DNA from 3 places in the Agromyces sp. G08B096 genome. Region 1 is predicted to be linked to each of the others. Evidence: predicted binding sites of a transcription regulator. Region 1 holds the regulator's gene; each other region holds the start of a gene.
What was found. The regulator HrcA, encoded in region 1, represses chaperone genes, less so after heat shock. The targets are predictions, from matches to a motif close to TTNGCACTCGNNNNNNNCGAGTGCNAA.
Positions count from the first base shown of each region.

Region 1 (3,232 bases):
CCCGCTCCGGTCGAGGCATCCGCTCGCCCGTCACCCGAGGAACCGGTCGCGGAGCTTCGCGAACAGGCCCTGCTGGAAGTGGCTGAGCTCGGGCTTGTGCGGCTTCCTGGCCGCGGCGAGCTGCTCGACGAGCGCCCGCTCCTTGCCCGAGAGCTTCGTGGGCGTGACCACCTGCACGCCGATCCTGAGGTCGCCGCGCCCGGAGCCGCGGAGCTTGGTGACGCCGCGGTCCTTGACGGTGAGAATCTCGCCCGACTGGGTGCCGGCCTTCAGCTCGACCTCCACGTCGCCGTCGAGCGCCGGGATCGTGGCGGTGGTGCCGAGGATCGCGTCGGTCATCGCGACCTCGAGGGTCGCCAGCAGGTCGTCGCCGTTGCGACTGAAGACGTCGTGCGTGCGCACCTTGATCTCGAGGTAGAGGTCGCCGTTCGGGCCTCCCGCGGGGCCGGCCTCGCCCGAGCCCGGCATCTGCAGGCGCACGCCGGTGTCGACGCCGGCGGGGATGTCGACGGGCACCGTGCGGCGCGCCCGCACCCGACCCTGCCCCTGGCAGGTGGCGCAGGGCGTCGCGATGACCGTGCCGTAGCCGCGGCACGTGCCGCACGGGCTCGAGGTCATCACGTTGCCGAGGAGCGAGCGCACCGAGCGCTGGATCGAGCCCGTGCCGTGGCAGATGTCGCACGTGATGGGCGAGGTACCGGGCTGGCAGCACGAGCCGTGGCACGTCTCGCAGACCACGGCCGTGTCGACCTCGAGGTCGCGGTGCGTGCCGAAGATGACCTCGTCGAGGCCGACCTCGACCCGGATCAGGGCGTCCTGGCCGCGCTCGCGGCGCGACCGGGGCCCGCGGGTCTGCTGGCCGGCGCCGAAGAACGTCTCGAAGATGTCGCCGAAGCCGCCGAAGCCCTGGCCGCCGAAGCCGCCCTGGCCGCCGCCGAGGTCGTACTGCTCGCGCTGGCGCGGGTCTGAGAGCACATCGTACGCGTGCGTGACCTCTTTGAAGCGCTCGGATGCCTCCGCCCCGGGGTTCACGTCGGGGTGCAGCTCGCGGGCGAGACGGCGGTACGCCTTCTTGATCTCATCGGGGGTGGCGTCGCGCGAGACGCCGAGGACCTCGTAGTGGTCGGCCACGGAGGGCGGTTCCTTTCGATCGTGGTGCAGGCGGGCGCGCGGCCCGCCGCGGGTCAGTGCTCGCCGAGCGTGCGCGAGAGGTACCGGGCGACCGCCCGGACCGCGGCCATGCTGGCGGTGTAATCCATGCGGGTGGGGCCGACGATGCCGAGCCGGGAGACGTCCCGGCCGGCGACCGAGAACGCACTCGAGACGACGGAGGCCTCCGCGAGCCCGAACGGCGCGTTCTCGCGCCCGATGCGCACGGCCACGCCGTGCGGGTCGGCGGCCATCTCGCCGAACAGGCGCAGGAGCACGACCTGCTCCTCGATGGCCTCGATGACGCCCAGGATGGAGCCCGAGAAGTCCTGCTCGGTGCGGACGAGGTTCGCGGCGCCGGCGACGACGAGCCGGTCGCCGCGCTGCGCTCGCGCCTGGTCGGCGAGGGTCGCCGCGAGCATGTGGAGCACGGCGGCGTGACGCGGGTCGGCGCCCGCGATCTCGCCGGAGAGCGCGGCTGAGGCATCCGCCATCGTCAGCCCGTCGGCGACCTCGTTGAGGCGCACGCGGAGCGAGGCGAGCGTCTCCTCGTCGACCTCGTCGCCGAGGTCGACGAGCCGCTGCTCGACCTGACCCGAGTCGGTGATCAGGATGCACATCACGCGCGTCGGCGAGAGGTGCACGAGTTCGACGTGGCGGACGCGGGAGCTCGCGAAGCTCGGCACCTGCACGATGGCGAGCTGGTTGGTGAGCTGGGCGATGAGCCTTACCGTGCGCGAGAGGAGCTCGTCGAGGTCGCCGGCCTCGCCGAGGAAGGTCTCGATCGCGTGCCGTTGCGCCGGGGTCAGGGGCCGGACGTCGGTCAGCTGGTCGACGAAGACGCGGTATCCCTTGTCGGTCGGGATGCGCCCCGAGGAGGTGTGCGGCGCGGCGATGAGCTCCTCCTCTTCGAGGAGGGCCATGTCGTTGCGGATCGTCGCGGCGGACACCCCGAAGGAGTGGCGCTCGACGATCGACTTCGAGCCGACGGGCTCGCGGGAGGCGACATAGTCCTGCACGATCGCACGCAGCACCGCGAGTCCGCGTTCCGAGACCATCGACCCTCGCCCTCCCGTTCTTAGCACTCCGTTCGCCTGAGTGCTAATGATACCGCGACATTCCGGGACTCCGCCGTTGCCGGGCGTCCCGCCGCGACGCTACCGTATGCAGGTCCGCGACTCCCCCGTCCCCACGCGGACGCCGCGCGCATCGCGGCACCATCCCTCCCGTCCGAAAGGCAGCCCATGACCGACCCCGACGCGTCGAACCCCGGCGCGAACGTCCCCCCGACGCCGCCCTCGGCGCCGGCCCCGCAGCCGGCGCACCCCGCGGAGCCGCTGACCCCCGCCCAGGACAAGCAGTGGGCGATGTTCGCCCACCTCGGCGGCGTGCTCATCATCCTCGGCGGGCTGAGCGGCTGGGCCGGTCTCCTCGCCGTCCTGCCGGCGCTCATCATCTTCCTCGCGCTCGGCAAGCGCGGTGCGCTCACCCGGCAGGAGTCGAAGGAGGCGCTGAACTTCCAGATCACGGTGGTGGCCGCGCTCCTCGTCTGGACCATCCTGTCCGCGATCATCCTCGGCATCGTGTTCGCCGCCGCGCTCGGCCTCGGCTCGTTCGCGGCGTTCGCCGGCCTGAGCTTCGTGTTCGGGCTCGTGGCCTGGGCGATCGTCGTCGCCGACGTGGTCTTCTCGATCATCGCCGCGGTCCGCGTGAACGCCGGCGGCAGCTACCGGTACCCCTTCGCCATCCGCCTCGTCAAGTAGGCGGGCGGCACCGGCGCGCCGGGGCGGGTCTTCCGCCCCGGCGCGCTCGTCTGAGAACATGGCGACGACCCGCGAATGACGGGCACGAAGAAGGAGCCTCCATGTCCGACCAAACGCCTCCCACGCCGCCGACCCCTCCGGGGCCGCCGACGCCTCCCCCGCCCGCCAGCCCGTACCAGCAGAGCCAGCCGCTCAGCCCGGCCGACGAGAAGCTCTGGGCGACGCTGATCCACATCGGCGGCGCGCTCTTCAACTTCCTGCCGGCGCTCATCGGCTACCTCGTCCTGAAGGACAAGGGCCCCTTCATCCGGGCGCACACC
Region 1 covers NZ_CP158374.1:1,893,299-1,896,530, forward strand. Annotated here, with positions in the region: gene dnaJ (molecular chaperone DnaJ) at 31-1,131, opposite strand; gene hrcA (heat-inducible transcriptional repressor HrcA) at 1,185-2,207, opposite strand; gene ABIQ69_RS09180 (DUF4870 domain-containing protein) at 2,394-2,912, shown strand; gene ABIQ69_RS09185 (DUF4870 domain-containing protein) at 3,014-3,232, shown strand, end outside.

Region 2 (3,232 bases), 1.3 Mb from region 1:
AGGCGCTCGCCGCCGAGCTCGGCGAGAACGCCCGCTACGTCCACCTCGACGTCACCGATTTCGCGCAGTGGCAGGCGGCCGTGCAGGTCGCCGTCGACGAGTTCGGCGGTCTCGACATCCTCGTGAACAACGCGGGCATCGCGAACTTCGGCTCCATCGAGGAGTACACGCTCGAGGCGTGGGACAAGATCATCCTCATCAACCTGACGGGCGTGTTCTACGGCATCAAGGCCGCGATCGAGCCGCTGAAGGCGTCGGGCAAGGGTTCGATCATCAACGTCTCCTCGACCGCGGGCCTGCAGGGCTACGAGGCGCTGCCTGGCTACAACGCCGCGAAGTTCGGCGTGCGCGGGCTCACGAAGAACGCCGCGCTCGACCTCGGCAAGTACAACATCCGCGTCAACTCGGTGCACCCGGGCAGCATCCGCACCCCGATGACCGAGGGGCTCGACGCGAGCCAGAGCCACGTCGCGCTGCACCGGCAGGGCGAGCCCATCGAGCTGTCGAACCTCGTGCTCTTCCTCGCCAGCGACGAGTCGAGCTTCTCGACCGGCGCGGAGTTCGTCGCCGACGGCGGCGAGACCGCGGGCCTCGCGCACTACGCCGACTGAGGCGCGCGAACGCAGACGAGCGGATGCCTCGGGCCCGGGGCATCCGCTCGTTCTGTCAGTGCGCTAGGGTCGAGCCGCCGACCCGGCCCTTCCGCCCCCACCCTGAGGAGCCCGCCCCATGACCGAGCTGATCCTGGCCGGACCCGACACGCAGACGGTGCCCGCCGTCATCGAGATCGCGAAGCGCCACGGCTACGAGGCGACGACGCCCGCGCCTGGCCGCATCAAGCTCGAGCGCGGCAGCATGACCAAGACGGTGTGGCTCGGCGCGATGGCCGGGAAGGGCTTCCACATCTCGTTCACCTTCGACATCGGCGTCGACCAGCACGGCAACACGTGGCTCCGCTTCGATCAAGACGGCGCGCTCGGCGCGGTGAAGGGCGGCGCCATCGGCTACGCCAAGACGAAGAACGCGTACGCCGAGTTCGTCGAGACCGTGCGTCGCGAGACCGCCGAGCGCGGGATGCTCCTGGGTCAGCGCTAGCGCGCGGCGCAGCGCGATGGCCCGGGCGAGGCATCCGCTCGGCCGTTCCCGAGGTCGGCTCGCTACCCTGATCGGATGACGCTCGACGCCCGCCAGCTCCGCACGCGCGCCGCGCTCGGCGAGGCGCTCGTGCGACTGCTCGAGCGCAAGCGCCTCGACGACATCTCGGTCGCCGAGCTCTGCCGCGAGGCCGGCGTGCATCGCACGACGTTCTACGGGCACTTCGACTCGGTGGCCGGCTTCGCGCTCGCCGAGTTCAGCCAGGGCATCGACCGCATCGCCGAGGTCGACGTCGAGCCGGGCGCCGAGAGTCCGGCGGACATCGCGCAGCGGTACCTGGCGTCGATGCGCGAGATCCTCCTGCACGTCGCCGAAGAGCGTGCCGGGTATCGCGCGCTCTTCGGTTCGGCGACCCGCGGCGTCTTCCGCTCGGCGCTCGACGACCGGCTGCGCGTCCGGGCGCGCATCGCGCTCGAGATCTGGCGCGAGCAGGGCGTCCCGGGTGCGCCCCGGTCGGATGCCGCGATCGAGCAGGCCGCCGCGTTCATCGCCGGCGGGCTCGTCGGCGCACTCGAGGCGTGGGCGCTCGGCGAGGAGACGGATGTCGCGGACGCCTCGGAGCGGGTGTACGCCCTGATGCCGTCGTGGTGGCCCCGGGAGGCGCCGGGGGAGGAGTGATCGGAGCGCCGTCGGCCCCGTCTTCACAGCCGGGATCGCCCTCGGCGAACCGTTGGCACTCTCGGTGCGCGAGTGCTAATCTGGAGATAGTTGAGCCGATGAGGCTCAACTCTCCAAACCCCTTCGATCGCGGGTGTTCCGCGATCGAGCGAGCACCATCACGAGGAGGACACCATGCCTGTCACCTGGGACCCGTTCCGCGACCTCGACCGCCTCGCCGCGAGCATGCTGGACTCGAGGCAGGGGCCGCGCATGATGCCGATCGACCTGCACCGCGACGGCGATCACTACGTGCTGAGCGCCGACCTGCCGGGCGTCGACCCGGGCTCGATCGACATCGACGTCGACGGCCAGCTACTCACGATCCGCGCCGAGCGCACCCTGCGCGACGGCGAGGGCGTGCAGTGGCTCGCGCACGAGCGCCCGAGCGGCTCGTTCCTGCGCCAGCTCACCGTCGGCGACGGCATCGACACCGCCGCGATCAGCGCGCACTACGACAACGGCGTGCTGAGCGTGATCATCCCGGTGTCGGAGCGGGCGAAGCCCCGCAAGGTCGAGGTGCGCTCCGCCACCGCGGAGGCGCCGAAGGAGGTCGCGTCGAGCGAGAGCTGACGCGCCACGCACGATGAAGGGCGGATGCCTCGGCATCCGCCCTTCGTCATGTTCCGGCGCTGCACGCACGTGCGCCGCCGACGTGAGTCACTCCTCGACGCCGGGGTCGCCGCCGTCGAGTCCGCCATCGGTCGACTCCGACATCGGCTGGTCGTTGCCCTGGGCGCCCGGGCGGTCGGGGTTCGGCTCGCGCGGCTCACCGGTGCGCTGCTCGGTGTCCGCGGACTGCGAGCCCGTCGTCTGCTCGGTGTCGCTGTCGTTGCGCGCCTCACTGCCGAGGCCGGCCGTCTCGTCGTCGTTCGTGCCGTTCGGCGTCGTCGAATCGGTCATGGTTCGTCCTTTCGTCGGTTCGTCTTGGGTCTGGGTCGCTCGGGTTCTCGGCGTCCCGGGTGCTTGTGCGCTCGGATCGACTCAGCTCGAACCGGCGGCGAGATCATCGGGCGACATCTCATCGCGGTCGATGCTGGGGTCCGCGCCCTCGAGGCCGGTGCCGCCCGCGTCATCGGGCGCGGACTCGTCGCCCGTCTGGGCACCCGACTCGGCCCCCGCGGCGGTGGTGTCGTCGTTCGGCTGAGCCGTCGCGTCGCCGAAGCCGACATCGGTGTCCGTGCCGTCGAGGTCGGTCGCGTCCGCATCAGGCGAGAAGGGTCGGGGACTCGTGGCATCCGTCATCGTGGTTCCTCCGATCCGCGCGAGGGTCGCGCGCTCATTCCACTCTCACGCGACGGACGTCGGGTCGGCAGGGGCTTGACGCCGCCTGCGCGGGGGAGCAGTCCTCCACAGCGCGGCACACGCGCGGCGCCGCCGACGTTGTGGAGAGCGGATGCCTCGCCCCCGCGCGGTGTCG
Region 2 covers NZ_CP158374.1:620,532-623,763, forward strand. Annotated here, with positions in the region: gene ABIQ69_RS03005 (glucose 1-dehydrogenase) at 1-611, shown strand, start outside; gene ABIQ69_RS03010 (hypothetical protein) at 730-1,095, shown strand; gene ABIQ69_RS03015 (TetR/AcrR family transcriptional regulator) at 1,171-1,773, shown strand; gene ABIQ69_RS03020 (Hsp20/alpha crystallin family protein) at 1,948-2,385, shown strand; gene ABIQ69_RS03025 (hypothetical protein) at 2,473-2,715, opposite strand; gene ABIQ69_RS03030 (hypothetical protein) at 2,797-3,057, opposite strand.
Region 2: a site for HrcA is predicted at 1,826-1,852, ahead of ABIQ69_RS03020 (Hsp20/alpha crystallin family protein). Genes of this name have one in related genera too.

Region 3 (3,232 bases), 1.0 Mb from region 1:
ACTGAGCGTCGCGCCATGAGTGACGAGCGTCAGGGGGTCCCGCCCGAAGGCGGGGCTCCCGGCTCGTCCCGCGACGGCCCGGGGCCGGATCTGCTCGCGCCGTACCGGCCCGGCGGCCCGACGTTCCAGGCCGACCCCGCCGTGCGGGAGGTCGAGGAGCAGTTCGACACCGGGCGGCTGCAGCAGCTGCCGACCGGTCAGCTCCTCCTCGTGCATCGACCAGGCGCCCCGGTCGCCGAAGCGGCGGCCGCCACCGACGAGGTGGAGGAGCAGCGACGCGTCTACAGCTGGGTCGGGGCGGTCGTCGGCTCGATCGGCGCACTCGCGTCGCTCTTCGTCGGATGGATGCTCCCGCTCGCCATCGCCGCGATCGTGTTCGGCGTGCTCGGCCTGCGGCGCGAGGAGCACGGGCGTACGCTCGCGTTCGTCGCCATCGGCACGGGCATCACCGGCCTCGTCTTCTCGGCCGTGTGGATCGGCTACTACGCCATCGTCTACGGCGCGCTCCCGGCCTAGTCAGCTTCGCTCGACGAGCAGCGTGACGCGCTGACCGAGCTCCTTCGTGACGACGATGGTCGCCGCCTCGTCGCCCTTGGGCTTCAGCCGCGTGCGCAGTGCCGCGGGGTCAACATCGACGCCGCGCTTCTTGATCTCGAGGCTTCCGATGCCCCGGCGCGCGAGCTCCTGGCGGAGCTGCCGCTCGTCGTTCGGCAGCCGGTCGAGCACGCGGAACCCCCGCGCGAACGGGGAGTCGAACGCCCGGTCGGCGGTGACGTAGGCGATGCCCTCCGAGAGCATCCAGCCTCCGTTCGCGCGGGCGAGATCTCCGATGAGCCGCGCGCGGATGACCGCGCCATCGGGTTCGTACAGGTACTCGCCGAGCGGCCCGGCGGGCGCGTCCTCGGTGTCGGCCGCCGCGGTGAGCTCGGCGGCATGGTCGCCACGGATGACGAGGGCTGAGCGGCCGACTCCCGGCCGCGCCAGCGGCCCGAACCAGACCGCGAGCTCGAGGACGTCGCCGTCGACCGAGACCCACTGCGCCTCCGTGCCGGCGGGCACGACGTCGCGGTCGGTGCCTGGGCCGAGCTTCACGCCCACCGCCATCCGCTGGGCCAGCCCGAACGCGAAGTCGAGGCCGGGGCTGTACGCGCTGGGGTGCGCGATGCGGGCGGCGGTGCGGCCGCGCGAGGTCGTCCGGCGTGCCGGATCGAGCCAGGCCCCACCGATGCCGCCGAGGGCGACCTCCTCGGCGCGGGCGTGCAGCACGCTCGCCCGCGGGAAGGGCGTCAGGTTGAATGCGGCGATCGCGGCCGTCACCTCGTCGGCGTCGGCCGCGGTCACCTCGAGGTCGACCGCGGCGAAGGCGAGCGCGTCGCCGCCGATGCCGCAGCCGAGGTCGGCGACGTGGCCGATGCCGGCGCGGGCGAAGCGGCCGGCATGGAGCGCGGCCACCTGGAGGCGCGTCGCCTGCTCGAGTCCGGCTTCGGTGAAGAGCATGCGTTCGGCGAACACGCCGAACTTCGCGCGCGCCCGGTGCCTGAGCTTCGCCTGGCTGAGGACGGCGGCGACGAGGGCGGGGGAGTGGCCGCGCTTGCGCAATTCGGCGACCGTGCGGACGACGTCGGCCTTCGAATCCCATTCCGGCAGCGAGTCGAGCAGCCGGAGGCCCTCGGGCGAGAGGAGTTCGACGAGCTCGGCGCGGTCCACCCGGCCACGCTAGCACCGCGGTCGCGAGGCATCCGCTCGACGAACCATTGGCACTCACGTTGCATGAGTGCCAGAGACTGCCTACACTCGTGTTAGCACTCTCAGCGTGAGGCTGCTAACCAAGTCTTCGTCTAGAAAGAGGTCAACCGTGTCGGTTTCCATCAAGCCGCTCGAGGATCGCATCGTCATCAAGCAGGTCGAGGCCGAGCAGACCACGGCGTCTGGTCTGGTGATCCCCGACACCGCGAAGGAGAAGCCCCAGGAGGGCGAGGTCGTCGCGGTGGGCCCCGGCCGCATCGACGACAACGGCAACCGCGTCCCGCTCGACGTCGCCGTCGGCGACCGCGTGCTGTACTCGAAGTACGGCGGCACCGAGGTGAAGTTCGGCGGCGAGGAGTACCTCGTGCTGTCGGCTCGCGACGTGCTGGCGGTCGTCGTCCGCTAATCGGTCGACCGCTTTCCCGAGGCCCGGGCGTCCACACGACGCCCGGGCCTCGTCGTGTCCCGCCATCGCGCCCACGTCGCCGGGCGGGCGTAGGCTTTCCCGGTGCGCACCCCCTCCACCACCGAGCCGCCCGGCGGCTCGACGCAGAGCGCCATCAGCCGGTCCGGCCTGCTGTTCGCGATCTCGGCCTACGTGCTGTGGGGCGTGCTGCCCATCTACTTCCTCGCCCTCGAACCGACCGGTCCGTTCGAGATCGTCGCCTGGCGCATCCTGCTGTCGTTGGTGTTCTGCGCCCTGCTCATCATGGTGACGCGGGCCTGGCGCACCTTCATCGCGTTGCTCGCCGACCGTCGCGTGGTCCTCACCATGGGCCTCGCCGGCGTGCTGATCTTCGTCAACTGGCAGACCTACGTCTACGCCACGCTCTCGGGGCAGGTCGTGGAGGCGGCGCTCGGGTACTTCATCAACCCGATCGTGACCGTCTTCCTCGGGGTCCTGGTGCTCCGCGAGCGGCTGAACGCGACGCAGTGGATCGCGGTGGGCATCAGTCTGGTCGCCGTCGTGGTGCTCGCCGTCGGCTACGGCCAGCTCCCGTGGATCGCCCTCGTGCTCGCGTTCTCGTTCGGCGTCTACGGGCTCATCAAGAAGCGGGTGGGGCCGAAGGTCGACGCGGTCTCGGGGCTCACGCTCGAGACGGCGTGGCTCGCTCCGGTCGCGGTCGTCCAATTGATCGTCGTCGCCTCCACGACCGGGCTGACGCTCGGCCAGGGCGGCGCCTGGCACACCGTGCTCCTGCTCCTGGCCGGAGCCGTCACGGCGGTGCCGTTGCTGCTGTTCGCCGCGGCCTCGCGCCGGCTCCCGCTCATCCACATGGGCTTCATCCAGTACTTCGCGCCGTTCATCCAGTTCATCGTGGGGGTGTTCGTGCTCCACGAGCCCATGCCGCCCGGGCGATGGGTCGGATTCGCGCTCGTGTGGGTCGCGCTCGTGGTGCTGACGTTCGACCTCGTCCGGGGAGCGCGCGCCGCGCGCAGGCAGGTCGCCGCGCTCACCTGAGCCGGCCCGCGCCGGAGCTCGATC
Region 3 covers NZ_CP158374.1:897,357-900,588, forward strand. Annotated here, with positions in the region: gene ABIQ69_RS04480 (DUF4190 domain-containing protein) at 1-5, shown strand, start outside; gene ABIQ69_RS04485 (DUF4190 domain-containing protein) at 16-516, shown strand; gene ABIQ69_RS04490 (SAM-dependent methyltransferase) at 517-1,707, opposite strand; gene groES (co-chaperone GroES) at 1,856-2,152, shown strand; gene rarD (EamA family transporter RarD) at 2,255-3,208, shown strand.
Region 3: a site for HrcA is predicted at 1,755-1,781, ahead of groES (co-chaperone GroES). Genes of this name have one in related genera too.